Regions from separate parts of the Lawsonibacter sp. JLR.KK007 genome, predicted to be linked through region 1. Evidence: predicted binding sites of a transcription regulator. Region 1 holds the regulator's gene; the other holds the start of a gene.
The links. The regulator Rex, encoded in region 1, represses fermentation and respiration genes when NADH is low (regulators of the CRP and FNR family bind a similar motif). The targets are predictions, from matches to a motif close to ATTGTTAANNNNTTAACAAT.
Positions count from the first base shown of each region.

Region 1 (14,776 bases):
CTTGCCCGCCAGTGTCTTGAAGGCGCCGGTGGTGATGGGGGTTTTTACCTCGATATCCGCCAGGGGCAGATCCCGGGTGGCTTCGTAGCACTCCAGGGCAGCGATCTCCGACACGATCTCCCGGAACTCCTTCACGCCGGTGTTCTCGTCCCGGAGGATGGTCAGCTTGTGCTGCAGCAGCGGGTGGTCCAGGATGTGTACCTTTTCGTTATACATGTTTCTGATCCCCTTCTCTTGTAAATTTTGTGTTCTGCTCGCGCTCCAGCCGCTCCCGCTCCGCCTGGGACAAGCGGTGATAGACGGGAGCCAGCTCCGCTCCGGACACCAGGCCGCCGGTCTTCACCAGCTCCTCTGCGGCCCGGGCGACCCCCCAGGCGCTCTGCATCCGCAGATGGACCGGGGCCAGGGTCATGGGAATTTGCTCATTTAGGGTATTATAACACAGCTGAGCCCCGTCGCCAACGGCTATTTTCAAAAATTGGAATTTTTTCAGCTCCTCTCCCAGCTCCTCCAGGGAGATGGCCCGGTCGGGACTGAGCCGCTCCAGATGATCCCCCCGGGCCAGGAACAGGGCGTTATACACCTGCTTGCGCCGGGCGTCCATGGCGCAGACGATGAGCCTGTCCTCCATATGGGCCAGGGGCCAGGCCATGGATTCCAGTGTGGAGCAGGGGGCACAGGGCTTTTCCGCCGCCCAGGCCAGACCCTTGGCGGCCGCCACCCCGATGCGCAGCCCGGTGAAGGAACCCGGCCCGGCAGCTACGGCGATCACGTCCACCGCTTCCAGGGGCTGGCCGCAGTTGTCCAGCATGTCGTGGACCATAGGCAGGAGGGTTCGGCTGTGGGTCAGGCCGCTGCACTGGAAGGACTGGGCCGTCAGCGTCCCGTCCCGGTAAAGGGCGGCGGAGCAGGCCGTTGCCGACGACTCCAAGGCTAAAATGTTCACAGCTCCACCCCCTCTATGACGATCACCCGCTGGCCGTCCTGCTCTCCCCGGCTGATCTCCACCGACAGGGCGTCCTCCTCCAGGGCATCGGACACGTTCTCGCTCCACTCCACGGCGCACACACCGCCCCGCTGAAGGTAGTCCTCCCAGCCAATGTCGAACAGCTCCTCGGAGGAGGCCAGGCGGTACATATCGAAGTGGAACAGGGGCAGGCGGCCCCCCTCGTACTCGTTGACGATGGTGAAGGTGGGACTGGTCACCCGGTCCGTCACCCCCAGCCCGCGGGCCAGGCCACGGGTGAAGGCGGTCTTCCCCGCCCCCAGGTCGCCGGTAAAGGCCACCACCGTCCCCGGCGTCAGCACTGCGGCCAGCCGGGCTCCCAGAGCCTCGGTCTCTTCCTCGCTGTTGGTGACGTATCTCACTGCCGCTCCCCCGTTCACAGAAAATTTTCACGTTCTTAAACATTATAACACAGTTGGGGTTTGCGTTTCCACCAAAATGTGATAAAATATAGAGGTCAATTTTGCCTCCCTCTGAGAGGGAGGCTGATCATCGGAAGCGGAGGTGAGGCCATGTCCTTTCTGTCCCTGCTCTTCTCCCCTATCAAGGAATTTTGGAAAAAAGGCGACATCATTCTGCTGGGGCTGTGTCTGGCTGCCAGTACCTTTGGCTTGGCCCTCATTTTCTCCGCTACCCAGTACCAGAATGCGCCGGGCCAGCTTCTCAACCGGTCGGTAATCGTCCAGGCCATCGCCATCGGCCTGGGGGTCATCGCCTACGTGCTGCTCACCTTTGTGGACTTTCAGCTGTTCACCGAAAAACGGTGGAAGCTGATGCTCCTCGGCAGCATCTTCCTGCTGCTCATGATCCTCACCCCCTGGGGAGTGGAACGCTACGGCAACCGGAACTGGATTCAGATCCCCCATTTTCCGATGATGATTCAGCCCAACGAGATCGTTAAAATCCCTTTTATCCTGATTCTGGCCCTGCTGATCATCACAATCCAGGACCGGGGCTACAGCATCAGCTCCATCCCCTCGGTGATGCAGATCGGCGGCTTCACCGTGTTCACGTTGGGCCTCATCGCGGCTATCTGCGGAGACATGGGAACCTGCTGCGTCTATATCATGATCTTTGCCTTCATGGCCTGGACTGCTGGAGTGAAGCTGCGGTGGTTCGTACTGGTGGGGGGCGGAGCGGTGCTGGCGGCGGTGATTTTCTGGCTGTTCTTTCTGCCTGAGACCCGCTTTTGGACCGATTACCGCATCATGCGTTTCCGGGTGGTCTTTGACCACGACCTGGACCCCAGCAACTACGGCTTCCAGCAGACCAGGGCTATCCTGGCCATCGGCTCGGGCAAGCTGTTCGGACAGGGCTACCTGAAGGGCATCCAGACCCACGCCTCCAACAGCTCCGCCCTCCCCGTCCGGGACAGCGACCTGATTTTTGCCGTCTGCGGTGAGGAACTGGGCATGGTGGGCTGTATGGCCCTGCTGCTACTGCTGTCCGCCATCGTCCTGCGGTGCATCTGGGTCGGCCGCCACGCCAGCTCCCCCTTCTCCGCCTATGTGTGTATGGGGATGGCGGGGATGCTCCTCAGCCAGATCACCTTCAACGTGGGCATGTGCCTGTACGTCCTGCCCGTTATGGGCCTCACCCTCCCCTTCGTCAGCTCCGGAGGGTCGTCCATCATCACCCTGTTCGCCGCTATGGGACTGGTGTCCAGCGTCAAGGCCCGGCCTATGCCCAGTTGGCTCAGGGATCGGAGTAAGGTTTAAATCTTCTCCAGACAGGCATCGGTGAGCTGCACGCCCAGCCGCAAGCCCTGGTAAAACGCCCACAGCGCATGACCCTGAACAGGATCATCTTTCAAATCGTCCGGCCAAAAGGCAGGGTTCGGCTCTGTGACAAAATAGGGATACAGGACTTGTACAATAAAAGGGATCTCGGGTCGCATAGTATTTACCTCCTATAATATGAATTACTTTGACGCAATTATATACGACAAGAGTCTACATGTCAATAGGGGCGAGAGAATGATTTTCAATGAACGGCTAAAACTTCTCCGAAAAGAACACAAACTAACACAAACACAGGTTGCGGAACAGTTATCGGTCACCCTGCGGAACTATCAGCGTTTCGAAGCGGATGGCAACACTCCGAATTATGCAAACTTAATCAAGATTGCCGACATCTTCGATGTCTCCCTCGACTACCTCACCGGCCGCACGGATAAGCGGGAGGTTAACAGATAAGCACAAAAAAGCCCCGCCTGCTGGCGGGGCTTTTTCATGTACAGGCTCACTCGTTGGCGGGGACGTGGATGACCCCCATGGGGCACTCTTTCACGCACAGCTGACAGCCGACGCACTTGTCCTGGTCGATCTTGGCCAGGAAGTTCTCCACGGTGATGGCCTCCTTGGGACAGGCCTTGGCGCACTTCATGCAACCGATACACCCTGCGGTGCAGGCCTTCCGGGTGTCCGCGCCCTTGTCCTTGTTCTGGCAGAGCACCACGGGCTTGCGCTTGTGCTCGGGCACGATGGAGATGACGGCGTTGGGGCAGGCTGCGGCACAGGCGCCGCAGCCGGTACATTTTTCCCGGTCCACCTTGGCGATGCCGTCCACGATGTGGATGGCGTCAAAGGCGCAGGCCCGGGTACAGTCGCCGTAGCCCAGGCAGCCGAACTTGCACATACCGTCGCCGCCGTAGAAGCCCTTGACGGCCTGGCAGCTCTGGATGCCCTGGAACTCGTACTTCTTGCCCGTCTTCCCGCAGGTGCCGGAGCAGGCCACCACGGCCTTCATGGGGACGGAAGCGCCCGCCTCCACGCCCATGATGGCGGCCACCTTAGCGGCGCAGGCCGCGCCGCCGGGGGTACACTTGTTGACGGCGTTGCCGTCCTCCACGATGCTCTTTGCGTAGTCTGCGCAGCCTGCACAGCCACAGGCGCCGCAGTTGGCTCCCGCCAGCACGGCGGTGATCTGCTCCACCCGCTCATCCACAGGGACATACATGAAGATGGAGGCGGCCACCAGGATCACCGCGCCGATCAGGCCGATGACGGTGACGACAATAATTGCCAGTAAAATCGGATTCATAACTTACTCTCCCCCCTGTCAGACTTTGAAGATGGCGTCCACGATACCGCCGAAGCCCATGAAGGACAGGGAGGTAACGGCGGCGGCCACCAAGGTGATGGGCAGGCCCTCGAAGCACTTGGGGGTGACGGCCTGCTCCACCCGGCGGCGCACGCCGGAGAACAGCACCATGGCCACCAGGAAGCCGATGCCCGCGCCGGCGGCGCAGACGATGGACTCCAGGAAGTTGTAGCCGTTGTCCAGATTCAGGATGGTCACGCCCAGGATGGTGCAGTTGGTGGTGATCAGGGGCAGGTACACGCCCAGGGCCTTGTACAGAGCGGGAATAAACTTTTTGAGGAAGTTCTCCAGCAGCTGGACCAGGATGGCAATAATCAGGATGAACACAATCGTCTGGAGGTAGCCCATATCCCGGGCAGTATTTTCAGCGCCCTCGGGCACCAGGATCAGCTTGTAGATGGGCCAGGTGGCGGCGGTGGCCATAACCATGACGAAGGTAACGGCCAGGGACATGCCCACGGCGCTGTCCAGCTTTTTGGACACGCCCAAGAAGGGACAGATACCCAGGAATTTGGCCAGGACGTAGTTGTCCACCAGAATCATGGTAAAGAAGATCGCGGCCAGTTTTACCATTACGCATTACCTCCTTCCACAGCGGGAGCTTCCTTCTTAGGACGGCTGGTCAGCCAGGTGGCCCCGGCCATCAGGATACCGAAGACGAAGAAGCCGCCGGGGGCGCTGGTCATCAGGGAGAAGGTGTCCACACCCTCGGGGATGACCCGGATGGCGAAGTCGGCCCCCAGGGAGGGGATCAGTCCGCCCAGGCCGGCCATCCAGGTGCCGGAACCGATGATCTCACGGATGGAGCCCATAATGGTCAGGGTGATGGTGAAGCCAATGCCCATGCCGATACCGTCCAGGGCGGAGTTCAGGATGTTGTTCTTGGAGGCGAACATCTCAGCGCGGCCCAGGATGATGCAGTTCACCACGATCAGAGGCAGGTACACGCCCAGGGCCTTGTCCAGGTCGGGGACATAGGCCTTGACCACCATCTGCACCACCGACACAAAGCCGGCGATCACGGTGATGTAGCAGGGGATACGGACCTGGTTGGGGATGATGTTCCGCAGGGCGGAAATTACAATGTTGGAGCACAGCAGCACAAAGGTGGCGGCCAGCCCCATGCCGATGCCGTTAGAAGCCATGGTGGTGACGGCCAGGGTGGGACAGGTGCCCAGGACAAGCCGCAGGACCGGGTTCTCGTTCAGAATGCCGTTGGTAAGAATTTTTATTTTACTGTTTTCACTCATCTTGACTCACCTGCCTTTCAAGAATTCACAGCGTTATACGCCTCATTGGCGGAGCTGACCGCTTTGGCCAGCGCACGGCTGGAAATTGTCGCGCCGCTCTCAGCGTCAATGGTGCCGCCGTCTTTGTTGATTTTCAGCTCAGCAGCAGGCTGGCCCTGATAACGCTCCCAATAGGAGGCGGTACCGGCTACCTTGCTGCCGATGCCCTGGGTTTCGCCCTGCTCTGTCACTTTGATTTGCTTGATGGTGCCATCAGGAGTATACGCGACCATAACGGTCATGGTACCGCCGTAGCCCTTGGCGGTGCTGGTGATGACATAGCCGGCGCCATTGGTGGCGGCGTAGACGTCGGAGACGTTTTCCACGGCAACGTTCTCCACCTTCTCAAAGCTGTCCGCCTCCGGGAGAAGCTCGGCACGGGCCTGCTCCTGGGCCAGGCGGGTGGCCTCCGCGATGATAGGGGCGGTGACAGAGTTGGTTGCGGCCAGCGCCCCGGTAATGACGACGCAGATGACGCACAGCACCACGATAGGCTTAAATACCTTATTCCAATTACTCATTTCGCTGCCGCCTCCTTCTTCTTCTTGGCGATACCCAGCTTATCCTGCCGGGTCAGCGCGTCGATATAGGGGGTCACCAGATTCATCAGCAGGATGGCGAAGGACACACCCTCGCTCATGGTGCCGAAGAACCGGATGGCGCAGGTCACAACCCCCATAAAGATACCGGCGATCAGCTTGCCCTTATCGGTGGTGGGAGAGGTGACATAGTCGGTGGCCATAAAGAAGGCGCCCAGCATCAGGCCGCCGGAGAGCAGCTGCACAATGGGGTCATAGCCGCCGATCAGGGACAGCACGGCCACGGTGGCCAGATAGGTGACCGGGATCATGGGGCTGATCACCTTGGTGGCAATCAGGTAGATGCCACCCACCAGGATGGCGATGGCGCAGGTCTCGCCCAGCACGCCGCCGTGGTTGCCCAGCAGCAGGGTGACGTACTCACCGGCGCCCAGCACCCCCTTCTCCACCGCCAGCGGAGTGGCGGAGGCCAGGGCGTCGATGCCGTTTTCCGGCTTGGGGTAGTTGGCCATGCGGCTGGCAAAGCCCACCGCCAAGGCGATGCGGCCCACGATAGCGGGGTTGGCGAAGTTGAAGCCCAGACCGCCGAAGAGCTGCTTGATGATGACGATGGCGATGAACGCGCCCACAATGGCCATCCACCAGGGCATGGAGGCGGGCATATTGAAGGCCAGCAGCATGCCGGTGACCACGGCAGACAGGTCGGCAACGGGGACCTCACGGCCCATCAGCTTGCAGTAGCCCCACTCGAAGAAGACGCAGGCGGCCACTGTGACCGCAGTGAGGATCAGGGCGTTCACCCCGAAGATGATCACGGAGGCGACCAGAGCCGGACACAGAGCCAGGCACACCCGGCCCATGATCTTCTGGGTGCTGTCCGCGCCGGTAATATGGGGCGCGGCAGTGACAATCAGCTTATTGTCCATTACTTCTTACCTCCATTCTTCATCATAATCTTGGCCAGGGCGATGGAGGGAGCCAGAGGCCGCTTGGCCGGGCAGACGAAGGAGCAGGTGCCGCAGCTCATACACAGGTCGGCGTTGAGCTCAATGAGCAGCTCCACGTTGCCGTCATTGTAGGCCTGAACGATCTCCTTGGCGGACAGGCCCAGAGGGCAGGCGTTGGTACACCGGCCGCAGTGGATGCAGTTGGTAGCCTTGGGGATCTGGGCCATTTTCTTGGAGAAGGCCAGCACCGCGTTGTTGTTCTTCAAAATGGGCTGGTCCAGGTTGGCAATGCAGTTGCCCATCATGGGACCGCCGTAGAGCACCTTGCCCGGCTCCTCGGTGAAGCCGCCGCAGAAGTCCATCAGCTCCTGCACGGGAGTGCCGATGATGACCTCCACGTTCTTGGGTTCCTTGATCACGTCGCCGTCCACGGTGAGGCGCTTGGTGGTCAGGGGCATGCCTGTCGCCAGGTACTTGCCCACAAAGGCCACCGAGGTGACGTTCATCACAATCACGCCCACATCAGAGGGCAGGCCGGGGAAGGGGACCTCCCGGCCGGTGCAGTTCTCGATGAGAACTTTTTCCGCACCCTGGGGGTAACGGCAGGGCAGCTCCTTTACCTCGATGCCGGCAGTGGCTGCGGACTTCATCTTGGCGATGGCCTCGGGCTTGTTGCCCTCGATGCCGATGACGCACTTGGGAATCTCCAAATACTTCATCACCGCCTGGATGCCGTCCAGGATGTACTGGGTGTCCTCCAGGAAGCAGCGGTTGTCCGAGGTGATGTAGGGCTCGCACTCGGCGCCGTTGATGAGGAGGGTGTCGATCTCGTCCAGATTCTTGGGGGCCAGCTTCACCGCCGCGGGGAAGCCCGCGCCGCCCAGACCCACCAGGCCGCTGGCCCGGACGGCATCCTGGAAGGACTTGAGATCGGTGACAGCAGGGGGCGCGATGGCCGGGTCCACCGTCTGCTTGCCGTCTGGGATGATGACCACAGCGGTCTGCGGCGCGCCGTTGGGGGCGGTGATGGTGATGATGCCGTCCACTGTGCCGGACACGCCGGAGTGGATGTCAGAGGAGACAAAGCCGCCCGCCTTGCCCACCACAGAGCCCACAAAGACCTGGTCGCCCTTGGCCACCTGGGGTGCGGCGGGGGCGCCGATGTGCTGTCCCATGGACAGGACGATCTTAGAGGGCAGAGGCATCTTCACGGTCTCCTGATTGGAAGTCCGCTTTTCGTGCGGGACCTGCGCGCCCTGCGCAGATCGTTTGAGAAATTTGCTCATGTAAGTTTTCGACCTCCCTAATAACTTGCTGGGATACCGCCGCCCGCTTCTGCGTTGCCCTCTCCAGTGCCGGGCTGCGGCTGCCGTGTCCGACCAAGCCGGACACACGACAAAACCCGCCGGTCCCTTCCTCTGTTTTTGCTGAAACCGCCGGTCTTGCTACGTATGCTTAATGATACACCAGTCTTGACAGGATTGCAAGTTTTTTTCCTGGAGCCTTGTCCCATTTTTCGGCAAAATTTTTCCCTTCCGAAGAGTATAGTTCAAAACCGGAGTATAAAACAGGCGCGGAGGGAACATCCCCCCGCGCCCCGGACCGGACCTCTCAGCAGCCGCAGCCGTTGTTGCAGCAGCCATTGTTGTTGCAGCAGCCGTTATTGCCCCAGCCGCCGCAGCTGAACAGGATGATGATGAGAAGGATGATCCACAGGCAGCTACTGCCGCCCCAGCTGTTATTGCAGCACCCCATAATGAGTACCTCCTGATTTTATGAAAGTATTAAGAGGGCTGTCTGCCGCTCTCGATACCATCATATGGTCCGGGGAGGCGATGGGTGCGGAGCCTTACAAAATATTTTCGCAGAAGGCCCGGAGCATGGTGGCCATCTCCGCCCGGGTAGCGCTGCGCTGGGGGTCCAGGGTCAGGGTGGAGCCGTTGGCCACTCCGCTGACAATCCCCTTCTCCACCGCCCAGGCCATGGCGGGCCGGGCCCAGCTGCTCAGCCGGCTCAGGTCGGCGTAGCGGGACAGGTCGGCCCCCGCCCCTGGAGCGAGGTGCATGTACTGGGTGGCATAGTTATACATCATGGCCACGGCCTGCTCCCGGGTGACCAGGCCGTCGGGGCTGAAATTGCCATTTCCCGTCCCCGAGGTGATCCCCTGGGAGGCCCCCCACAGCACCGCCTGGGCGTACCAGCTGTTTCCCGCCACGTCCTGGAAGGCCAGCTGGGTCACCAGGGCGGGGGACCCGGCCAGCCGGTGAAGCACCGACATGAGCATGGCCCGGTTCATCGACTCGTTGGGGGCAAAGTGGTTGGCGTCCATGCCGGAAAACAGCCCCTTCTCATAGGCGTAGCCCACAGGGGCGTAGAACCAGTCGCTCTGGGTCACGTCGTAGAAGGGAGTGTGCTCCGTCTTCCCAGCCGACAGGGTATAGCCCCCCTGCAGGCCGATGGCCGCCTGACCCGAGCGGATGGTCACCGCCGCATCGGTGCTCTCCCCCACGATGTAGCGGTGGTTCTGGATCAGTGACGAGCCGGAGGCAGCCTCCACCCCGGTGGTGACGTCCACCACCGCGCCGGTGTGGACCACATTGGCGGAGCCATCCAGCAGAACAAAGACGCTCCCGGTGGACAGGGTAATGATCTGGCCGTCCGGCCACTCCCGGCGCTGGAGGGTCTCACTGGAGCTTCCGGAGGCGGCCCCTCCGCTCCCCCGGAAGGCGGCGTCCAGCTTGGCCTTGGCCTCGTCATAGGTCTTCTGCAAAAGGCGGTTCCCCGCCTCCTCCCCGGCCTGAACGCCTTTGGCGGAAAAGGTGTCCCGCAGGTAGCTCAGGGACACAAGGCTGTCCCCGGAGGTGGCGGCATAGGCGCCCGCCGCCAGCAGCAGCAAGGTCAGAACAAGCCCAAGAGGGCGCAGGTACTGTTTCATTGGTGTTCCTCCATATCCTCCCGCTGGGAGATCAGGTAGCTCAGGGTGAGTAGGCTGTCGGAAAAATGGACCGACTCCACCACCACGTCCTGTCTGGTGCAGGTGAGCTCATAGTTGGTAAAATTCCAGATGCCCTTCACGCCGGCCTCCATCAGCCGGTCCCCCATCCGCTGGGCGGCGGCGATGGGCACCGTCAGCAGCCCCACGTCCACCCGGTGGGCGGCCAGGAAGTCCTCCAGTCCATCGGCGTGGCGGACGGGCACCCCGGCCACCTCTGTGCCCACCACCGCCGGATCGGTGTCGAACGCGGCCAGCAGGCGGAAGCCGTTGGCCGAGAAGCGGAAGTTCCGGATGATGGCTCGGCCCAGGTTGCCCGTGCCCAGCACAATCAGGGTGTGGCCCCGGCTGATGCCCAAAATCTCCCCGATCTCCTCCTTCAGGCCGTCCACCTTGTAGCCGTAGCCCTGCTGGCCAAAGCCGCCAAAGCAGCACAGGTCCTGGCGAATCTGGGAGGCGGTCAGCCCTATGGACTTGCCCAGAGCGCTGGAGGAGATGCGCACCACCCCCGCCTCCTGCAGCTCAGACAGCTGCCGGTAATACCGGGGCAGGCGGCGGATCACCGCGGTAGATACCTTTGCGTTTCGTTTCATCCGGCACACGTCAGGGCAAAAGACGGGCAATTCGAACGGCTGCCCGATTATGGTTAAACATGGACCGGGGAGGCATGGCCACGATCTCGCCGCCGGTCAGCTCCTCCCACGCTTCCTCCTGATAGGCTAAATTGCTGTTCATCTGATCCGCTCCTTTCCTGACATGGGCACAGCTTCCTGCATATATTATAGCATCCAGCCCTTTGACGGTCAATCCAAATCCACAGGGAAAAACAGGACCGGAAGGTCCCACGCCTTAGTCCCGGAAATCGAACAGATCCTTGGGCTTGATCTTGAACACCTCGCACATTTTGAAGATCAGGTCCATGGACACCCCCACATTCCCCAGCTCGATGGCGCTGATGTGGCTCCTTTCGATATCCAGCATTTCTGCAAGCTGAAGTTGAGTTGCCCGCAGACTTTTTCTATAGTAAACCACATTCAAACCGAACTTCCGATACTGCTCGCGATACTCTTCTTTCATTCATGATCACCTCACCAATAGTTTAGAGGTGAATGGGCCTTAGTTAAACATGCCGAAAACGTCGTAACGACGTTGACAAAGGTCATTCTGTGTGCTATTATCTCCACACGTTACTGACACCAACACAGACAGAGAAGGAGGTGACGGAAATGGATCTCAATTATTTTAAAGATAAGCTTTTCGATCTGCTGAATGACAGTGATGGCCTGAACATCGCTGACATTGTGACGGATGACAGGCGTGGCCTGTTCACCGTCAACACCACAGACGGGAGCACATTTGAACTCCTGTGCCGAAGGCTGTAAGACTCACACCGGGCCCCCTCGCCGAGGGGGCCCCTTTTCACATCATCTTCACGATCTCCTTTTTCAGCCGGGCGATGATCCGCTTCTCCAGCCGGGAGATATAGGACTGGGAGATGCCCAACTGATCGGCAACCTCCTTCTGGGTGCACTCCCGCCGTCCGTCCAGGCCGAAGCGGAGGGTAATGATGTGCCGCTCCCGGTTGTCCAGCCGCTCCATGGCCTGACGGAGGAGCTGCCGGTCCACGTCGGCCTCCAGGGGCTGGACCACCAGGTCCTCGTCGGTACCCAGGATGTCGGACAGCAGCAGCTCGTTGCCGTCCCAGTCGGTGTTCAGCGGCTCGTCGAAGGACAGCTCCGTCTTCTGGTTGGCGGTTTTTCGCAGGTACATCAAAATCTCGTTCTCAATACACCGGCTGGCGTAGGTGGCCAGCTTGATGGCCTTCTCCGGCTGGTAGGTGCCCACCGCCTTGATCAGCCCGATGGTGCCGATGGAGATCAGGTCCTCAATGTTGATGCCGGTGTTCTCAAACCGCCGGGCGATGTAGGCCACCAGCCGCAGGTTATGCTCAATGAGCTGGTTCCGGGCCTCGGCGTCCCCCTCCTTCAGGCGGGCGATAAGGGCGGCCTCCTCCTCCCGCTTCAGCGGGACCGGCAGGGTATCGCTCCCACCGATGTACATGACCTTTCCGGGCAGGAGCAGTCCCAGCCGGGTGAGGAGGGCCGTCAGCCCTTCCTTCAGCTTTATGTAAACTGTTTTCATCTCAAACACCTCTTTCATCCATTGGTCCGGCCAGCGCCTGATAGCCGCCCCCGTCGGACACCGGCGTGGGGGAAAGGGCCACCAGCGCCGGTCCCCGCGGCTGCCCCTTCCACTCCAGCCCGTCCACCCGAAGGGCCAGCAGCAGCCCCCTGTCCACCCCCACGCTGCGGTAAGGCAGCAGGCGGAATCGGGACCGCCACGCCCCCGTCCCCAGGCGGGTCAGGGCAGCGGCGGGGTCCCGCAGGTCGGCGGGGCCGGGGCGGTGCTCCCGGGGGAACAGCGGCCCCACCCGCTCCCCCTCCGCCACGATTGCCGGACGGCCGGACACCGGGTCGGTAAGGGTGTTCCCGGTGTCCACCAAGGCGGTGAGGGCCACGGACCGCTCCCCCAGACGCAGCGTTATGTTGACCAGCTCCCCGTCCGCCGCACTGTGCCGCGCCAGACGCTGAAACACCAGGGTAAGCACCCCGTAGCACACCGCCGCCGACAGCAGCACCACCTTCAGATCCAGCGCGGAGTAAAACACCCCGCCGCCCAGAGACAGTCCTGTCCCCCCCAGCAGACCAATGGCCACCACTCCTCCCCCAAAGGCGCAGGTCAGGGCTACAAACAAAATTCCCTGGCGCAGCAGGCGGCGGCTCCCCCCATAGGATACCAGCAGCATCAGGGCGGCGGAGGCCAGGCGGCACAGAGGATGGGCCAGAAAGCCCAGTCCCGGCAGGAAAATGGCTACCGCGTACCCGCCCCCCAGGATGGCTCCCAGGGCGAAGCGCACCCGGCGCAGAGGCTCCCCCGCCAGACGGGCGGCGGCCAAAAGGAGCAGATAGTCCACCAGGGCGTTGAGGAGAAACAGCGTATCCACATAGATGACCGTCACAGTCTCTCCCCCCTTCAGCACGTCCTATTATAGGGGCTTGGCCGGAAAAAAGCGGTCAGAATTTTGATAGGGGTTTCGGGCGGATTTTGTCAGGCTCCTCTTGACCGGGCGGTTATCTCGTGTTATAATATCGTTAGACGATATTATAACACGACAAGAGAGAGGAGGTCCGTCGATGGCGGGACGGGAAAAGGGACCGCTCACCGAACCCATGTACTATGTGCTTATGTCCTTCCTGAGCCGGGAGATGTGCGGCACCGAGATCACCGAATTTGTCGCCCGCAAAACCACGGGCCGGGTGAAGCTGGGGCCGGGGACGCTGTATACCCTGCTGGCCAAATTCCAGGACGAGGGGCTGATTGCCGAAATCTCGGTGGACGGCCGCAAGCGGACCTATCAGATCACAGATAAGGGCCGGGACGCTTTTCAGGAGGAATTGGACCGCCTGCGCACCTGCGTGACGGACGGAGAGGAGGAATTGCGATGATGGTAAAAAAAGCGATCCCTTGTTCCCTGCTGGACATCCAGGGCGTCCAAGAGTGGCTGGACGAGATGGTTCTTCAGGGGCTGTTTCTGGAGGCATTTGACAAGGAGGTAATGCTATGAACCACGTTTGGAAACTGACCCCCGTGTCCATGTATGACGTACGGGGACTGGAACAATGGCTGGAACATATGGCCGCCAGGGGGCTTTTCCTGAAAAAGTACCGCCCTCTGGTGTGTACCTTTGAAAAAGGGGAAGCAAAACAGGTCCGCTACCGGCTGGAGCCCTACGCCTTCTCTCTGGCAGCGGACTTCCCCGACGGCATGGTGGACCTGTTTCAGGAGTGCAGCTGGCGGCATGTAGGTACTGTCAATCACGAGATGCTCATCTTCTCCTCCGCCGACCCCCGCGCCCCGGAACCCCACACTGATCCGGATATCCGGCTGGAGCAGTGGAACAAGCTGTACCGGAAGGCCCGGAAGGAGTGCGTTCAGATGGCTCTCATTGTGCTGGCCTGCCTGACCATCTGCACCACCGCCCTGTTCTGGGGCGGAACACCACTGACCAAGCTGCTGTCCTCCAACATCATTGTCTGGGAGGTTCTGCTGTTCCTTTTTCTCCGCCCGCTCCTGAATCTTGCGGTCCAATACTCCCGGGTCCGGGAGCTGGCCGCCGTCATCCGGGAGCTTGAGGGCGCTCCACCCAAACGCTTCCGGCTCTGGTTCCCCAGCCGGCAGTTCTTCTCCTGGGCGGGGGCCGCCTATGTCGCCCTTCTGCTGTTCCTCCTGTGCTTCCTGAACACCATCGGACGCAGCATGAGCCTCCCCGGACCTGTGACTGAATTCCCTCCGCTGTATGTAACCGATCAGGAAACGGGGATCACTCTGGGGACGGATTCGGGCAGCTGGCGAGGCTCCCTCTTGTGCTGGAATCAGCGGCAGTCCTGGGATTTCGAAGCTATAGACGAACGGATGCTCTATCTGGAGGTATCCTGGTCCGACTTCCCCGGCTGGTTGTCCTTTCTGGCCGTCCCAGCGGCAAAGGACCTCCTCACCGATTCCATGAAGCTGGACGGCCAGTTCCCCTGGCTGGATAAGAGTGCCGTGGCCTGGACCATCCGGGACTACCCCGACGCGGGGGCGGACTGGCTGTCTGTGGCCGACAGCGAGAACGGCGTCTACCACACCGCTGCCGCCGCATTGGAGGATAAGGTCGTGGTGGTGCGGTATAGGGGCAGCGGCGACCTCACCGGCTGTCTGGACGAGATCGTGGATATGGTCCGTTAGCGCAAAAAAAGCCTCCCTTCGCAAAGGGTCCTTTTTGCGCTCCTCTAGCCGCTGATAAATGCCTCCGCCTCCTCCCGGCTGTAGCAGCCGTTAAGGACGGCCAGCAGGGCGTT
Region 1 is NZ_JAYWSY010000001.1:1,210,223-1,224,998, forward strand. It holds gene upp (uracil phosphoribosyltransferase) at 1-216, opposite strand, end outside; gene tsaB (tRNA (adenosine(37)-N6)-threonylcarbamoyltransferase complex dimerization subunit type 1 TsaB) at 209-946, opposite strand; gene tsaE (tRNA (adenosine(37)-N6)-threonylcarbamoyltransferase complex ATPase subunit type 1 TsaE) at 943-1,368, opposite strand; gene VV088_RS06720 (FtsW/RodA/SpoVE family cell cycle protein) at 1,519-2,724, shown strand; gene VV088_RS06725 (hypothetical protein) at 2,721-2,903, opposite strand; gene VV088_RS06730 (helix-turn-helix domain-containing protein) at 2,983-3,201, shown strand; gene VV088_RS06735 (RnfABCDGE type electron transport complex subunit B) at 3,248-4,048, opposite strand; gene VV088_RS06740 (electron transport complex protein RnfA) at 4,067-4,681, opposite strand; gene VV088_RS06745 (electron transport complex subunit E) at 4,681-5,358, opposite strand; gene VV088_RS06750 (RnfABCDGE type electron transport complex subunit G) at 5,376-5,918, opposite strand; gene VV088_RS06755 (RnfABCDGE type electron transport complex subunit D) at 5,915-6,862, opposite strand; gene rsxC (electron transport complex subunit RsxC) at 6,862-8,169, opposite strand; gene VV088_RS06765 (hypothetical protein) at 8,495-8,638, opposite strand; gene VV088_RS06770 (S-layer homology domain-containing protein) at 8,733-9,818, opposite strand; gene VV088_RS06775 (redox-sensing transcriptional repressor Rex) at 9,815-10,468, opposite strand; gene VV088_RS06780 (hypothetical protein) at 10,479-10,610, opposite strand; gene VV088_RS06785 (helix-turn-helix transcriptional regulator) at 10,725-10,952, opposite strand; gene VV088_RS06790 (hypothetical protein) at 11,102-11,257, shown strand; gene sigE (RNA polymerase sporulation sigma factor SigE) at 11,295-12,017, opposite strand; gene VV088_RS06800 (sigma-E processing peptidase SpoIIGA) at 12,019-12,894, opposite strand; gene VV088_RS06805 (PadR family transcriptional regulator) at 13,070-13,381, shown strand; gene VV088_RS06810 (hypothetical protein) at 13,378-13,500, shown strand; gene VV088_RS06815 (DUF2812 domain-containing protein) at 13,497-14,663, shown strand; gene VV088_RS06820 (toprim domain-containing protein) at 14,708-14,776, opposite strand, start outside.

Region 2 (14,776 bases), on a different contig from region 1:
ATGGTGGCACGGGAGCCGCCCACCACGCCGCCGAGGACCTCAGCCAGCTCCTCAGCCAGCTTGATGCCGCCCTCCACGTCCTTGGAGATGCCGCGGCCCACGGAGACGACCACGTCGGCGCCGATCAGGTCCACCAGCTTCTTGGCGGCCTTGACCACCTCGACGACCTCAGTCTGCATGTCGGCCTCGGTCAGCTCGAAGCTGGGCTTGATGATCTCGCAGGCATCGGCCTTGGCCTGATCAAAGGCGGCCTTCTTCATGACGCCGGGACGGACGGTGGCCATGGCGGGACGGAACCGGGGGCAGATGATGGAAGCCATCAGATGGCCGCCGAAGGCGGGACGGGTCATCTTCAGGTCCCGGGAGACGTCATGCTTCTGGCCCAGCACCACGGCGTGGCTGGTGGCGTCGATGCGCTCGGGAGCCAGGGTGGAGTTGGCCTTCAGGAAGTCCTTGTAGATGCCCATGTCCACATCCAGGTGGGTGCAGTCAGCACACAGGCCGGTGTGCAGGCGTGCGGCGCAGCGGGGACCCAGGTCGCGGCCGATGTTGGTCGCGCCGATGAGCATGATCTCGGGCTTGTACTCCTCGATCACGTCGCAGATGACCTTGGTGTAGCCGTCGGTGGTGTAGTTCTTCAGCAGGGGGTGGTCGCAGACGTACACGCCGTCGGCGCCGTAGCCGCCCAGCTCCTTGGCAATGCCCTCGATGCCCTCGCCCAGAAGGATGCCGTACAGCTTGGTGCCCAGCTCGTCGGCCAGCTTGCGGCCCTCGGAGATCAGCTCGTAAGAGGTGGGCATCATGCTGCCCTGACGCTGCTCACAGAATACCCAGACGCCACCCTTGAATTCCTGGATGGCGGAGCTATCAAAATTAGACATAATTTATACTCTCCCTTCTCAGATCATGTGCTTGGCGGCCAGGATGCCGGCCAGCTTCTCGCAGGTGGCCTTGTCGGCGCCCTCCAGCATCATGCCAGCGCCCTTCTGGGGGGGAGTAAAGGAGGTCAGGATGTTGGTGGGGGAGCCGCTCAGACCGATGGTGGCCGGATCGATCAGGGGATCGTCCTTCAGGGTGTTGTAGTCAAAGATCTCGTAGGGCTTGTCGTAGCACTCGAAGATGCCGCTCACGCTCATGTAACGGGGAGTGTTCAGCTCCTTGATGCAGGTGATCAGGCAGGGGGTCTTGACCTTGATGGTCATGTAGCCGTCCTCCAGCATCCGCTTGACGGTGATGGTGTCGCCCTCCTTGGTGATCTCGGCGGCGTAGGAGACCTGGGGCAGGCCCAGCTTCTCAGCGATCTGGGGACCCACCTGGGCGGTGTCGCCGTCGATGGCCTGACGGCCGCACATGACAACGTCGTCCTTGTCCACGCCGATCTTGTTGATGGCGGCGGCCAGGATCTGGGAGGTGGCGTAGGTATCGGAGCCGCCGAACTCACGGGCGGACACCAGCACGGCGCGGTCCACGCCCCGGGCCATGACCTCGCGGAGCATACCCTCGGCGGGCGGGGGGCCCATGGAGACGACGATGACCTCGGCGCCGGTCTGCTCCTTCAGCACCAGAGCGGCCTCAACGGCGTTCAGGTCGTCGGGGTTGGTGATGGCGGCCATGGAGGCGCGGTTCAGGGTGCCGTCAGGGTTGACGGCCACCTTACCGGAGGTATCGGGGACCTGCTTGACACAAACAATGATTTTCATTTCAATCTGCCTCCTATCTTACTTTACGCCCATATACTTGGCGATGACCATGCGCTGGACCTCGGAAGTGCCCTCGTAGATCTCGGTGATCTTGGCGTCGCGCATCATGCGCTCCACGGGGTACTCACGGGTGTAGCCGTAGCCGCCGAACAGCTGAACGGCGCGGCGGGTCACGTCGGAGGCGGTCTCAGCGGCGAACAGCTTGGCCATGGAGGCCTCCTTGCTGTAGTCGCCGTGCTCCTGCTTCTTCATGGCGGCGGCGTAGACCAGGTGCTGGGCGGCCTGGGTGCGGCACTCCATGTCGGCCAGCTGGAACTGGGTGTTCTGCATCTGGCTCAGGCGCATCTTGAACTGCACGCGCTCCTGGGTGTACTTGACGGCCTCCTGAATGGCGCCCTCCGCCAGGCCCAGGGCCTGGGAGGCGATGCCGATGCGGCCGCCGTCCAGGGTCTGCATGGCGATCTTGAAGCCGCCGCCCTCTTTGCCCAGCAGATTCTCCTTGGGGACGATGCAGTCCTCAAAGATCAGGTCGCAGGTGGAGGAGCCGCGGATGCCCATCTTCTTCTCGTGCTTGCCGGTGGAGAAGCCGGGGAAGGATTTTTCCACGATGAAGGCGGAGATGCCCCGGTTGCCCTTGGACTTGTCGGTCATGGCGAAGACCACGAAGGTGTCGGCCACGTTGCCGTTGGTGATGAAGCACTTGGTGCCGTTGAGGACATAGTGGTCGCCCTCCAGCACGGCGGTGGTCTGCTGGCCGGAGGCGTCGGTGCCGGCGCCGGGCTCGGTCAGGCCAAAGGCGCCGATCTTCTTGCCGGAGCACAGGTCGGGCAGGTACTTCTTCTTCTGCTCCTCGGTGCCGTGCTCAAAGATGGGGGCGCAGCACAGGGAGGTGTGGGCGGAGACGATGACGGCGGTGGTGCCGCACACCTTGGCCAGCTCCTCCACGCACATGGCGTAGGACAGCACGTCGCCGCCGGCGCCGCCGTACTCCTTGGGGAAGTAGATGCCCATCATGCCCAGCTTGGCCATCTTCTCCACGGTCTCCATGGGGAAGCGCTCCTCCTCGTCGATCTCCTCGGCCAAAGGCTTGACCTCGGTCTCGGCGAACTCGCGGTACATTTTGCGGACCATCTCTTGCTCTTTAGACAGGTGAAAATCCATTTTGCAGTCCTCCTAGTTTAAATTCTTGGCACTATCGTGAGCGCCCCCTCTGCTCCCGCTCCTCTCTCGACCGGGAGCAGGGGTGCAAAACGATACATGACAGCACGCCAAACCTGCCCCTCATCTTTGTTAGAATTTTAACAAAGTTGAAGCGAAAAAAGAGCAACACGGGTCCATCCCGCCGTTGCGGCGCTTATCAGGTTTGGCATATGTAGTGTCTAACCATTGAAATTATATCGGGTTTTCGGATCGAAAGCAAGTAGGACAGCCCTGGCAATTTAGACAGTTTTTTGAGGTTGATTTTGTACAAAAGATAAAATCTGATCCATATTCTTCTAAACCATTGGGGAACCTGCATAGCCAGGCCCTGTGGGAGGGGGAATCGGGCCAAAAAGTGCAAAATATCTTTGGTTATTTTTGACACAGGTATTGACTGTAAAGCCGCTTGATGGTATATACTGGTCCTGAATCAAAGGATGGGAGGCTGATTTTGATGACCATCAAGGACGTGGAGCTTCAGACCGGATTGGCTCGGGCCAACATCCGCTACTACGAGGACCAGGGCTTTTTCTCCGCTGCCCGGGGGGAGAACGGCTACCGGAACTACTCCGACGAAAATGTAGACATTTTATTAAGGGTGAAGCTGCTGCGCCAGCTGGGCTTCTCTCTGGAGGAGATCCACGCGCTGCAGAAGGGGGAGCAGTCCCTGGACCGGGCGCTGGCGGAGCGGGAGAGCGGCCTGGAGGCGGAGCGCCGGGCGCTGGACCAGGCGCTGGAGCTGTGCCGCGCCATGCGGCAGGAGGGCGCGGACTTCTACACCCTGGACGCCCGGCGCTATCTGAACCGTCTGGCCCAGGAGCGAGTTCTGGAGCAGGACCGGGACCCGGTGTGTATCTTCCCCTGGCGGCGGCTGTTCGCCCGGGAGATCGACAGCCTGCTCTGCCTCACGGCGCTGGTGGTGCTCCTCCAGCTGTCTGCCCGGATCAACCTGATTCGGGTTTCGGAGGACGCGGGCAGTCTGTTTCTCCTGCACCTGGGGGCCATGGTACTGCTGCTGGGGATGGAAACCCTGTCCCTCGCCCTCACCGGGACCACCCCGGGCAAACTCTTGTTTGGGCTGAAAATCCTGCGGGAGGACGGCAGCAAGCTGGATTTTGCGGAGGCGGGTCAGCGGACGGTCTACGTGGTGCTGTTTTATGGCTTTGCCCAAACGCTGATCGGCAGCCGCATCCCGCTGCTTTCCATCGCCGGGATCGGGATGCTGGTCTGGGCCTGCTGGCAGGTGTACCACGAAAAAACCCTGTTCTGGGAGGCGGACCAGCTTTACCTGGACGGCAGCACCAAAGAGCGGGCCTTTTGGAACAACCGCTGGAATTACCTCCGGGTGGCGGGCTATCTGGCGGCGTGGGCCCTGTGCCTGGGGCTGATGGCGGGGGGCAGCTATCTGGCCGCCCGTCCGCCCCACCGGGGGGCAAGCCTGACGGCGGAGGAGTTTGTGGACAACTACAACCAGTGCATGGCCTTTGCCTACGGGGAGGAACACGTACCCCGCCGCCTCACTCTGGCGGGAACCTTTGAGGAGGAGCCCTCCCAAGGGGTGGTCATCTATATGTGGGGGGAGCCTCCCGTGCCGGAAGGGTACTTTATCTTCGACCAGGAGGGGGATAGACTGCGCAAGGTGGTCTTTACCCGGACATATGAGGGCGGCGGCCCGCTGGAGGGGGAGAAAACCTACAGTGTGGGCATCCCTTACGACGAAATTTACGTGGCCATGCGCTCCTTCCTCTGGGGGAGGCTGGGCGATCAGGGGGTCAGAGCCCTCTATGAAGCGTTGACGGAGGGGGAGGGCAACTACCACGCCAGCCTGAAGGGCGTTCAGGTGGACAGCGCGATGCGCTTTTCCGGATACAGCTTCTTTGGTGAGCGCGTCCTCTTTGCCCAGGAGGGTGAGACGCAGAGTTACTTTGTGGAGTTTGCCATGGAATGGACGGAATAGTGAAAAAATTCCCGCCCCGGAAGGGGCGGGAATCCATATTCGGCTTACTTGCTGTAGTCGTAGAAGCCCTTGCCGGTCTTGCGGCCCAGCAGGCCGCCCCGGACCATCTTCCGCAGCAGCAGGGAGGCGCGGTACTTGGAGTCGCCGGTCTCGTTGTACAGGGTGTCCATAATGGCCAGGCAGACGTCCAGGCCCACCAGGTCGCCCAGAGCCAGGGGGCCCATGGGATGGTTGGCGCCCAGCTTCATGGCGGTGTCGATGCCCTCGGCGGAGGCCACGCCGGTGTACAGCAGGTCGGCGGCCTCGTTGATCATGGGAATCAGGATCTTGTTGACCACAAAGCCGGGGGCCTCGGCCACCTCGACGGGCTCCTTGCCGATCTCCTTGGACAGGTTCCAGATTACGTCGAAGGTCTCCTGGGTGGTATTGGCGCCCCGGATGACCTCCACCAGCTTCATGTTGGGCACAGGGTTGAAGAAGTGCATGCCGATGACGGGGTGCTTCAGGCCAAGAGCCATCTCGGTGATGGACAGGGAGGAGGTGTTGGAGGCGAAGATAGCGCCCTCCTTGCACATGGCGTCCAGCTCGTTGAGCAGCTCCTTCTTGGTGGCCATGTCCTCCTTGACGCACTCGATGATCAGGTCGGCGTCGGCGGCGGCGGACTTCTCCTCCACCAGCACGTTGGCCATCAGGGCGTCCTTGGCGGCCTGGTCCATCTTGCCCTTGTCCACCCGCTTCTGCAGGGACTTGTCCAGGTTGTCCTTGTGCCGCTGGGCGGAAGCCACGCTGCTGGCGTACATCAGGGCGGTGTGTCCCTTGGCCGCGAAGACCTGGGCGATGCCGCTGCCCATGGTGCCGGCGCCGAAGATTGCTACTTTCATAACTTTGTTCCTCCTAAAAAATAGTAGAATAATGCCGGACGCTCCGGCGGAAATGACCGGAAGATCCGGCCCCGCTCTCTGGTTCACCAGTATAACCTGTTTTTTCCCGAAAGGCAAGAGGAAAATCGCGTCCCCGCCTCCGTCCGCCGGGGATGTTCTTGACTTTTTTTCCCGGCAAGTATATGATAAGGAAAGCTTTACAGATGCAGGAGGCCGCTGTACCGATGGATGTTTCACTGGTGATCCCCGCCTATAACGAGAGCGCGATCGTGCTGGATACGATCCGCGCAGTGTCCGCCCGGCTGGCGGAGCTGGCGCAGGACTATGAGGTGCTGATCGTGGACGACGGCAGCACCGACGGCATGGCGGAGCTGGTGCGCGGCTGCGGCGACCCCCGCGTCCGGCTGGAGGGCTATGCCTCCAACCGGGGCAAGGGCTGTGCCGTCCGGACGGGGATGCTGGCGGCCAAGGGGGACGTTATCCTGTGTACCGACGCCGACCTGGCCTACGGGGTGGACGTGTTCGCCGTGATACTGGACCGCTTCCGGGCGGGGGACGCCGGTCTGGTCATCGGCTCCCGGCGCATAGGGGGCGAGGGCTACAAAAACTACCCCCCGCTGCGGATTTTGATGTCCAAGTGCTTCGGCCTGCTGTCCCACATGATCTCCGGCCTGCCCTACGACACCCAGTGCGGCATCAAGGGCTACCGCCGCAAGGCGGCGGAGCAGATCTTTTCCCGCTGCACCACCGACGGCTTCTCCTTCGACTTCGAGGTCCTCATGCGGGCGGACCGGCTGGGGCTGAAGGTGGAACAGATTCCCGTGTCGGTCATCAACTTCCGGGAATCCAAGGTGAACGTCATCCGGGACAGCGCCCGGATGTTCCGGGATGTGTTCCGCATCCGTAAAAAAGTCAGGAGCGGGAAATGAGAGAGAAAATCGTATTTCTGATCCAGCTGTTCGACCTGAAAAAGTTTATCAAGTTCGGCCTGATCGGGGTGCTCAATACCCTGGTGGACTTCGCGGTGTTTTACGTGATGGACCGCTGGGTGATCCGGGAGGGTCCCACCCTGGCGCTGCTGGGGATGACCGTTGTGGCCGGTCCTTATCTCTCCAACGCCATCGCCTATGTGGTGGCCAATATCCACTCCTTCGTGTGGAACAAGCTGTGGACCTTCGAGCGGCGGGACCGGGTTACCAGAGGAGAGGCGGTGCGCTACCTGCTCACCAGCGCGGGGTATGTACTCATCTCCACGGTGAGCCTGGCGGTGTGCATCCGCATCCTGTCCCTGCCCTTTGTGGCCCCCCTGGTGCCCCAGGGCTGGACCAACCTGCTGGCCAAGCTGCCCACCGCCTGCGTCACCATTTTTTACAACTACCTGATGAATAAGTTTTGGGTGTTCAAAGCGTAAAAATCCCGGCCCGGAGGTTGTTTCCTCCGGGCCGGTTTTGTCAGTTGAACAGATCGACCATCTGGATCATATAGACCACGTCGTTGACAAAGTAGAAGTACAGGTGCGGACCAATGCCGTCTTCATTGGCGCAGTACCACAGGTAGTCGTCCGGGTAGGCCCAGGTCCAGTCTTTCTCGTCGGAGAGGAGTCCGGGATAGGCGGCCAGCACCTCCTCCCGGGTGGCCCCCACCCGGATACCTCGGGGGGTGACCATGTCGGTACGGCCTGTTTCCAGGCGGTTGAGGAAGAAACTTCCCGACTCGGCGCTGTAGTACCGCAGGGCGGAGACCCCGCCCGCGTCGCCGCCGCCGTCTACGGACCAATTCTCCCAGTAGTCCCCAGGCCAGTAAATGGGGTCGCCTTCCTCAAACACTGACGTCTCCGGTTCAAAGTCCGGGAACATGGAATCTATCCAGCTGCCCAGACCGATGGGGGTGGAGAAGCCGTCCCGGAACAGGCAGACCTCCAGGTCCATCAGCCGCCAGACTGCCTGACGGATGGCATCCCCCGAGGCCATCCCTTCCCGATAGTAGTCAAAGTGGACCAGGAACTCCGCCGGGCTGCCGTCCTCGTACATGCGGGCCACCAGGTAAGCGGGGGACCATGCCGACCACTCCAGCGCGCCCGAGCTTTGCGCAGAGACGCCGCTGTAGTTGATTTGATAGAGCCCCAGGAGCTCTCCCTCCAAAGTATCCGTTCCAAGCAAATTAACGGAGTCCAGGCGGAAGTTCCTGTCCTGGGGTGTGTCCGGGGCGTCCGCCGCCAGGTAGACTGTGGCGTCGTACGCCGCCCGGAGGTATTCCAGGGCCATCTCGTTGAGCCGCGTGTCGAAGTTGAGGGCATCCGGCGACGACCTGTCCACAAAGCCCCCCACCGGCTCCTCCCCGGCGAAGTACCACTGATTCCACAGCGGCGGGTCCAGCCTGTCGGTCTCCTCGGCGGGGACCAGGGGAGCGTTCAGGCTGTACTGGTCATAGACGGTGACGGCCCGATCCTCCCAGATAAACAGCTGGTCCGCCCCGCTGACGGCGTCCAGCACCGCGTCGTCCACATCGTCCATCCGTCCGGTGAGATAAAATACGGGCTGGCCGTCCGCTTTGACGCGGAAGCCCTCCAGGGTCAGGTTGTGGAGGGCGATTTGGTACCCTTGCCCCTCCGGGTTCATTTCCGGCTCCATCTGTTCCGCCACCTGGTCCAGCAGCCCCTTCTCATTCAGCCCCGCCAGGGCCAGCGCGTCCCCGGTAGACACCAGCGTCCCCTCCCTTTTGTCGTAGACCAGGGAGAACACATGCCCGGTGTTCAAATCGGTGGTGAACTGCGACCGGAAAAACAGCAGATTCAGATACCGGTCGGTGGTGGAGGGGTAGAACAGGCACTGATTTTCCCAGGCGTCCGTTCCCGTCCGGGAATCGAGTTGAGCGTACTCCCCCCGCAGGTGGTTGAGGGCTTCGTTGATGGCGTCCACCGCCTCGTTCTCCTGTCCGGAAGGGAGGGCCAGAGCGGGGAGTTCCACATAGTTGCCATAGCTGTCATAGTACTGGGTCTCCATCACAAGGGAGGGCTCCGGCGGCCGCTGGCGGCAGGACACCAGATTGCCGCAGAAGATGGCGATGGCGAACATCAGAATCAGAAAGGGCAGCGGCGGCCGCTTCTTGGGCCCGGAGAAGATGTTGCGCAGTCGAATTTCCGTCTCTCTGGCCGACCCGGACAAGGGCAGGGAAAAGGGCGTGCGGGGCATTTTGTTGTTCATGGGGTGCTCCTTTCATCGTCAGAGGATGTTGCCCATCCACGTGGCCGGGCCCAATTTATACCCGCCGCCCTCATAGACCACGGGAAAATGGACACTGGCCAGACATTCCAGGCTCATGCAGGATAAGTCCAGGGTCAGGTCGCAGACAAGCCGGTCGTCTTCCTGTTTAAAGCGCACCTGATCGCCCACCTGCGCAACCCCCTTGAAAGGCTCATACAGTTTACCCAGGTCCACCTCCCACTCCCGCTCCCCGCTGGACATACGGGCAGTGGTCTCGCCGGGGCTGGCGGTGATCTCCAGGGGGATGTCGGAGAAGTCCGGGACGGTGTAGGTCATGGTATCCAGGTCGAAGATGTACAGGCTTTCCGTGTGGACCCCGGTGCCCCAGCCGTCAGTCAGGACCAGGGCCGCTTCGGGCTGGCCATCGCCGTCCAGGTCGTCCGCCAGCAGCGTGGGATTGCTGGCAAAGTGCCCATTGCCGCCCCAGTAGAGGTGGAAATAGGCCGTCCGCTCCCCGTGACGCAGGACGATGCCCCGCTGCTGTTCCAGGTCTCCTCCCCACAATATAGGACTGACCAGGGGCTCCACGTTGGGCATACTGTCCGGGTTCACTACGAAGTAGATGGTGACATCCTCCCCCTCGTCGTAGGCCACCGGCAGGAGAGTGTCCCGCCAGTAGTCCCGCCGCATGGCGTAATATACCTCTACCGCCTCCCAGGGCAGCTCCGCCCCGGGGAGGTTGTCCAAAACCGCCATCTCCTTCTCAGAAGGGCTGTAATTCTCATAGAACCAGTCACTGGTCTGCCCGATATATTGGAGCATCCCGGTTTTTAGCTCCACCGGGACCCACGGCTGTTCCTCGGAGGTGTCCGGGGGCGCGGAGACCGACGCGGAGGAATCCTGGGCGGCGGGTGTGTCCGTCTCCGCCACCTGGCAGGAGACGATATTGCCGCAGAAGATGCACAGAGAGAACGCCAGAATCAAAAAGGGCAGCGGCGGCCGCTTTTTGGGCCCGGACATGATGCTGCGGATACGGATTTCCGTCTCCCTGGCCGACCCGGACAGGTGGGTGGAGAAAGGGGTGCGGGGCATTTTCTCATATATCATCAGCGATCCTCCTGACATGCGTTCTGCGCTTCAACCATAGTGTCCCAGGTGCTCTCCAAAATGAGCCAGCCCCGGTTATTGAAGCTGTAGATGTTATAGAGCTTGTTCTCCCAGTCCTCGGTCCAGCACGCCTCGATCAGGTGCTGACCCTGGGGGACAACCTCCACCTCCCCGGCCAGGGAGAAGGCATATTCAAACCGTCCCTGCCCCTCATTCCAGCGGAACCAGCGGCAGCCCTGATTTCTGGTGCTGTCGCAGAGGACGGCAAAGTCCTCCGCGCCGTCGAAGTTGATATCCTGAATCCAGACGTGGGAGGGGTTGTCGGCCACGAAAATCTGATCTGGGAAGCGGTCGTCCCCCGGGATGTCCTCCGGAAGGATGGTCTGGATCAGCATATTCGGGTTGAACATCATATCCCCGTCGAACACCTGAATCTGGTCGTAGATCAGGTGGGGACCGAACTCTTCGCCGGAGACCCGCCCCCGCAGCGCCAGGGTCAGCACCCGCCCACCGGTGACAGTGACCGTCTCGGCGTCGGTAAAGTAGCCGTCCCCCACAAAATCCCAGCCGGTCCCGTTCCAGCTCAGGGTGTAATACTCCGGGTCGTGCCACTTGTCCACCAGGAGGGGAATGCGGACGTCGCAGAGGGGGGAATCCTCCCGGCCTGTGAGGTAAGCGCCGGATATGGTGGATGCATTCTCGGTACGGTAACGCTCGGTCAGGCTGCCGTCGGTAAGCTCAAAAATATACATTTCGGCGGCGCCGTAGGTGCTGGTGGGATAGTACAGCTCCAGGACCAAGGCGTCCCGGTCCGGGCTGGTGAGGAATCCGGCCATCAAGTCCCCGATACCCAGCCAGCCCTCCTCCGTCCATTGGCGCTCCACCGTTTCGCCCCGGCCCAGGGCGGCGGTGAGGGTGATGATCGTGCTGCCGCTCTCATCCTGTGGGTCAAACCGGGTGGTGGCCGTGACGGTGTCCGCCAGGCCGTCCCCGTCCAGATCGGCATCTTCATCTTGCAGCACCACCTGGTGCTCTTGAATCTCCATCTCTAGCTTCTGCTCCGGCGGGTCGGGGAGGTCCGCCAGGGATCTGCTGGCCCCGGGCTCCGGGGCCTCCGTCTCGGACATCTGGCAGGACACCAGATTCCCGCAGAAGATACACACGGAGAACATCAAAATCAAAAAGGGCAGGGGCGGCCGCTTTTTGGGTCCGGAGAAGATGTTGCGCAGTCGAATTTCCGTCTCCCTGGCCGATCCGGACAGGGGAGTGGAGAAGGGTGTGCGGGGCATGTTATTCTTCATGGGTGTTTTCCTTTCTATTTTGTAATCTGGCCACAGCGGCCAAAATGGTCTGGCCGTAGCCGGAGTAGTCCTGGGGGGACAGCCGGCGCAGGGCGTCCTCGTCGCAGGCCAGCTCGGTGTCCCGCTCCACCAGGCGGATCATATACCACATCAGGGGATTAAACCAGTACAGGGCGTTGACCCACATAGCCAGAGATTTCAGCCAGATGTCGCCCCGGCGGTAGTGGGTCAGCTCGTGGAGCAGGGAGAAGGCCAGCTCCTCCCCGGTGATTTTCCCCTGGGGCAGAAGGATCGCCGGGCGCAGCGCTCCGGCCAGCATGGGCACCTTCAGGCCCTGACACACCAGCAGGCGGGGCCGCCGGAGGAGCTTCAGCTGGTCGCCCAGGTGGTTGAAGGCGGCCACCGCGTCCCAGTCGGTGACCGGGGCGGACCACCGGCGCAGGTAGGACAAAAAGCGGAGGTGGGTCCCGGCGTTCCACACCAGCATCCCCGCAGCTCCGGCCAGCCAGACGGTGAACAGCAGCCGGGGGAGGCCGGCGGACGTCTGCTCAACCGGCGCGGCGGGGGTGAGGATCGGTCCGGGGGCGGCGGCGGAGCCGTCCCCGGAGGCGCTGGGCGGCTGGGGCTGGCTCTGGGAGGGAATCGGGAGGGTGGGGGCGGGATTGTTCTCCGGCTCGTCTCCGCCGGGGGTGAAGGGATGCTGGACTGCAGGCGGGTTGGGGATGTCCATTTGGATGGGGGCATGAGCCTCTCCCCGGAAGACGAGGGGCAGGGGAACGGCCAGCCGCAGGCACAGCAGCAGCCAGGCCCAGCACCGCCACTTGGCCCCGTAACGGCCCCGGGTGGACTGGCCTGCCCAGGCCAGCAGCAGCACAGCAGCGGAACCCCCGAGGGTGAGGGCTCCTAAGGTGAGCAGAATTTGATTCATCGCAGCTGCCCTCTGTTCAGCTGGTCCAGCAGGGCCTGGAGCTCCTCCAGCTCGTCCTGGCGCATCCCCTCCCGGGCCAGGGCGGCCACAAAGTTCCGGGGAGAGCCGTAGAGCCGGTCCAGCACCGCCCGGCTGTCGAAGGACTGATACTCCTCCTGACCCACCAGAGGGGTGTACCGGTTGCCCTTTCCCACCCGGCGGACGGCCACAAAGCCCTTGTCCGCCAGACGGGAGAGGTATGTATTAATGGTGTTGGCCGCCCAGCCGAAGGGGGCCAGCTTGTCCTCCAGAACGGCCCGAGGGGTGTCGGGACCGGTGGCCCACAGGGCCTTCATCACTTCAAGCTCGGTATCGGGGAGCCGCTTCATAGAATCACATCCACTTCAAATGTAGTTGATTTTATACTACGCTTGAAGTAGATGATGGTCAAGTTACAAAGTAGTTACAAACGCAGAGGGCGGCTGGAGGATCTTAAAAAAACCTTCACGGAAATTTCATAGACTTTTCCAGCGGACCATGGTAGAATAACAAAGAGTATAAGGAAAGGTGTATCCGTCCCTGTTTGAGCGACTGTCCAACCGGGAATCATCACCCTGATGGGCAAAACAGGAGCGGGAGGCGCAAACCGCGCATGGAGGTACGTTTGAAAAAAGAAGTTTTAGGCGTCAGCTTTGACGACCTCACCCGGGAGGAGGCCGCCCAGGCGGGGGCCGCCCTGCTGGCGGAGGATAAGTTTCACTATGTAGTCACCCCCAACCCGGAGTTTATCCTGGCGGCGGAGAAGGACAGCGCCTTCCGTCAGGTGCTCAACGAGGCGGACCTGGTGCTGGCCGACGGCATCGGAGTGGTCTACTCGGCAAAGATCCAAGGCACCCCCCTGAAGGGCCGGGTTACCGGCATCGGCTTTGCGGAGGACATGCTGGCCGCGCTCCAGGAGCGGGGCGGGCGGCTCTATCTGCTGGGGGCCAAGCCCGGCGTGGCGGAGGAGGCCGGCCGCCGCATTGTGGAGCGGTACCCCGGCGTCACCCTGTGCGGCACCCAGGACGGCTACTTCAAGGACGAGGAGGCGGCGCTGCTGAAGGTGGCCGCCGCCCGGCCAGACCTGCTGTTCGTCTGTCTGGGGGCCCCCAAGCAGGAGAAGTGGATGGCCCGGTGGGGCAGGCACACCGGGGCCCGGATGGCCATCGGCCTGGGAGGGGCGCTGGACGTGTTCGCCGGCAAGGTGGAGCGGGCCCCGGAATCCTGGCAGAAATTGGGCCTGGAGTGGGCCTACCGGCTGAAAAAGGAACCCCAGCGGGCGGGCCGTATGGCAAAGCTGCCCCTGGTGCTGGTGAAGGCCGCAGGACGGCGGCTGAAAAAATAGGAGGAATGGATTATGGTATACGTTCTGTTAGCCCCCGGCTTTGAAGAGGCGGAGGCCCTGGTCCCCGTGGACCTGCTGCGCCGGGCCAATGTGGAAACGGCGACGGTGTCGCTCACCGGCGAACCCGTCCCCGGCAGCCACGGCATCACCGTGACCGCCGACCTTGCCATGGACCAGGTGGACCTGGACCGGGCGGAGATGGTCGTCCTGCCCGGCGGCGGTCCGGGGTACAAGAACCTGGGGGCCGATCCCCGGGTGGAGCAGCTGGTCCGGGAGGCGGTGAAGCGGGATATCTGGGTGGCCGCCATCTGCGCCGCCCCCACCCTGCTGGGAAAGTGGGGCCTGCTGGAGGGCAAACAGGCGGTCTGCTACCCCGGCATGGAGGAGGGCCTTGTCGGCGCTCGGGCCTGGAGGGACCGGGCCGTGAACGTGGTGACAGACGGCAAAATCATCACCGGGCGGGCCGCCGGCGCCGCCTTTGAGTTTGGGCTGTCCCTGATTGAGGCTCTGGCGGATGAGGAGAAGGCCGGTGACATCCGGGACAGTGTCTGCTACTGACCTGGAGAAGGGGGAGCTGCGCCGGGCCGTCCGGGCGCGGCTGTCCGCCCTGACCCCGGAGGAGCTTGTCCAAAGTGACGAGGCCCTGTTTACCCGGTTTCTGGCCCTGCCCCAGGTGGAGGAAGCGGACACCATCTTCGCCTTCTGGGGCATCCCGGGAAAGGAGCCGGATACCTCCCGCCTGATTGGGGAGCTGGTCCGCCGGGGCAAGACCGTGGGCCTGCCCCGGATGCTGCCCGACCGCCGGATGGAGGTGCGCCGGTACGACCCGGACAAGCCTCTGGTGACGGTATCCTTCGGCATCTCTGAGCCGGGGGAGGACTGCCCGCTGCTGGCGCGGGAGGAGATCGGGCTGGCGCTGGCGCCCGCCGTGTGCTACGACCGGCGGGGCTTCCGTTTGGGCTTTGGCGGCGGCTACTACGACCGCTGGCTGGAGGGTTTTTCCGGCGTGACCGTGGGCCTGTGCCGGGAGGCGGTGCTCCAGGACCGGGTCCCCACCCAGGCCCACGACGCCCGGGTGGACATCCTGCTCACCGAGGGGGAGAGCCTGTCCCTTTAAGGGACGGGAAAAGAGGGGG
Region 2 is NZ_JAYWSY010000002.1:503,585-518,360, reverse strand. It holds gene acrA (acryloyl-CoA reductase electron transfer subunit beta) at 1-881, opposite strand, end outside; gene acrB (acryloyl-CoA reductase electron transfer subunit gamma) at 900-1,700, opposite strand; gene VV088_RS12355 (acyl-CoA dehydrogenase) at 1,719-2,861, opposite strand; gene VV088_RS12350 (RDD family protein) at 3,355-4,857, shown strand; gene VV088_RS12345 (3-hydroxyacyl-CoA dehydrogenase NAD-binding domain-containing protein) at 4,902-5,738, opposite strand; gene VV088_RS12340 (glycosyltransferase) at 5,963-6,667, shown strand; gene VV088_RS12335 (GtrA family protein) at 6,664-7,149, shown strand; gene VV088_RS12330 (hypothetical protein) at 7,190-8,941, opposite strand; gene VV088_RS12325 (hypothetical protein) at 8,960-10,048, opposite strand; gene VV088_RS12320 (hypothetical protein) at 10,048-11,349, opposite strand; gene VV088_RS12315 (M56 family metallopeptidase) at 11,339-12,277, opposite strand; gene VV088_RS12310 (BlaI/MecI/CopY family transcriptional regulator) at 12,274-12,645, opposite strand; gene VV088_RS12305 (WecB/TagA/CpsF family glycosyltransferase) at 12,921-13,640, shown strand; gene VV088_RS12300 (DJ-1 family glyoxalase III) at 13,653-14,198, shown strand; gene VV088_RS12295 (5-formyltetrahydrofolate cyclo-ligase) at 14,170-14,757, shown strand.
Region 2: VV088_RS12355 (acyl-CoA dehydrogenase) is a predicted target of Rex. The motif match lies at 2,987-3,006, and genes of this name have one in related genera.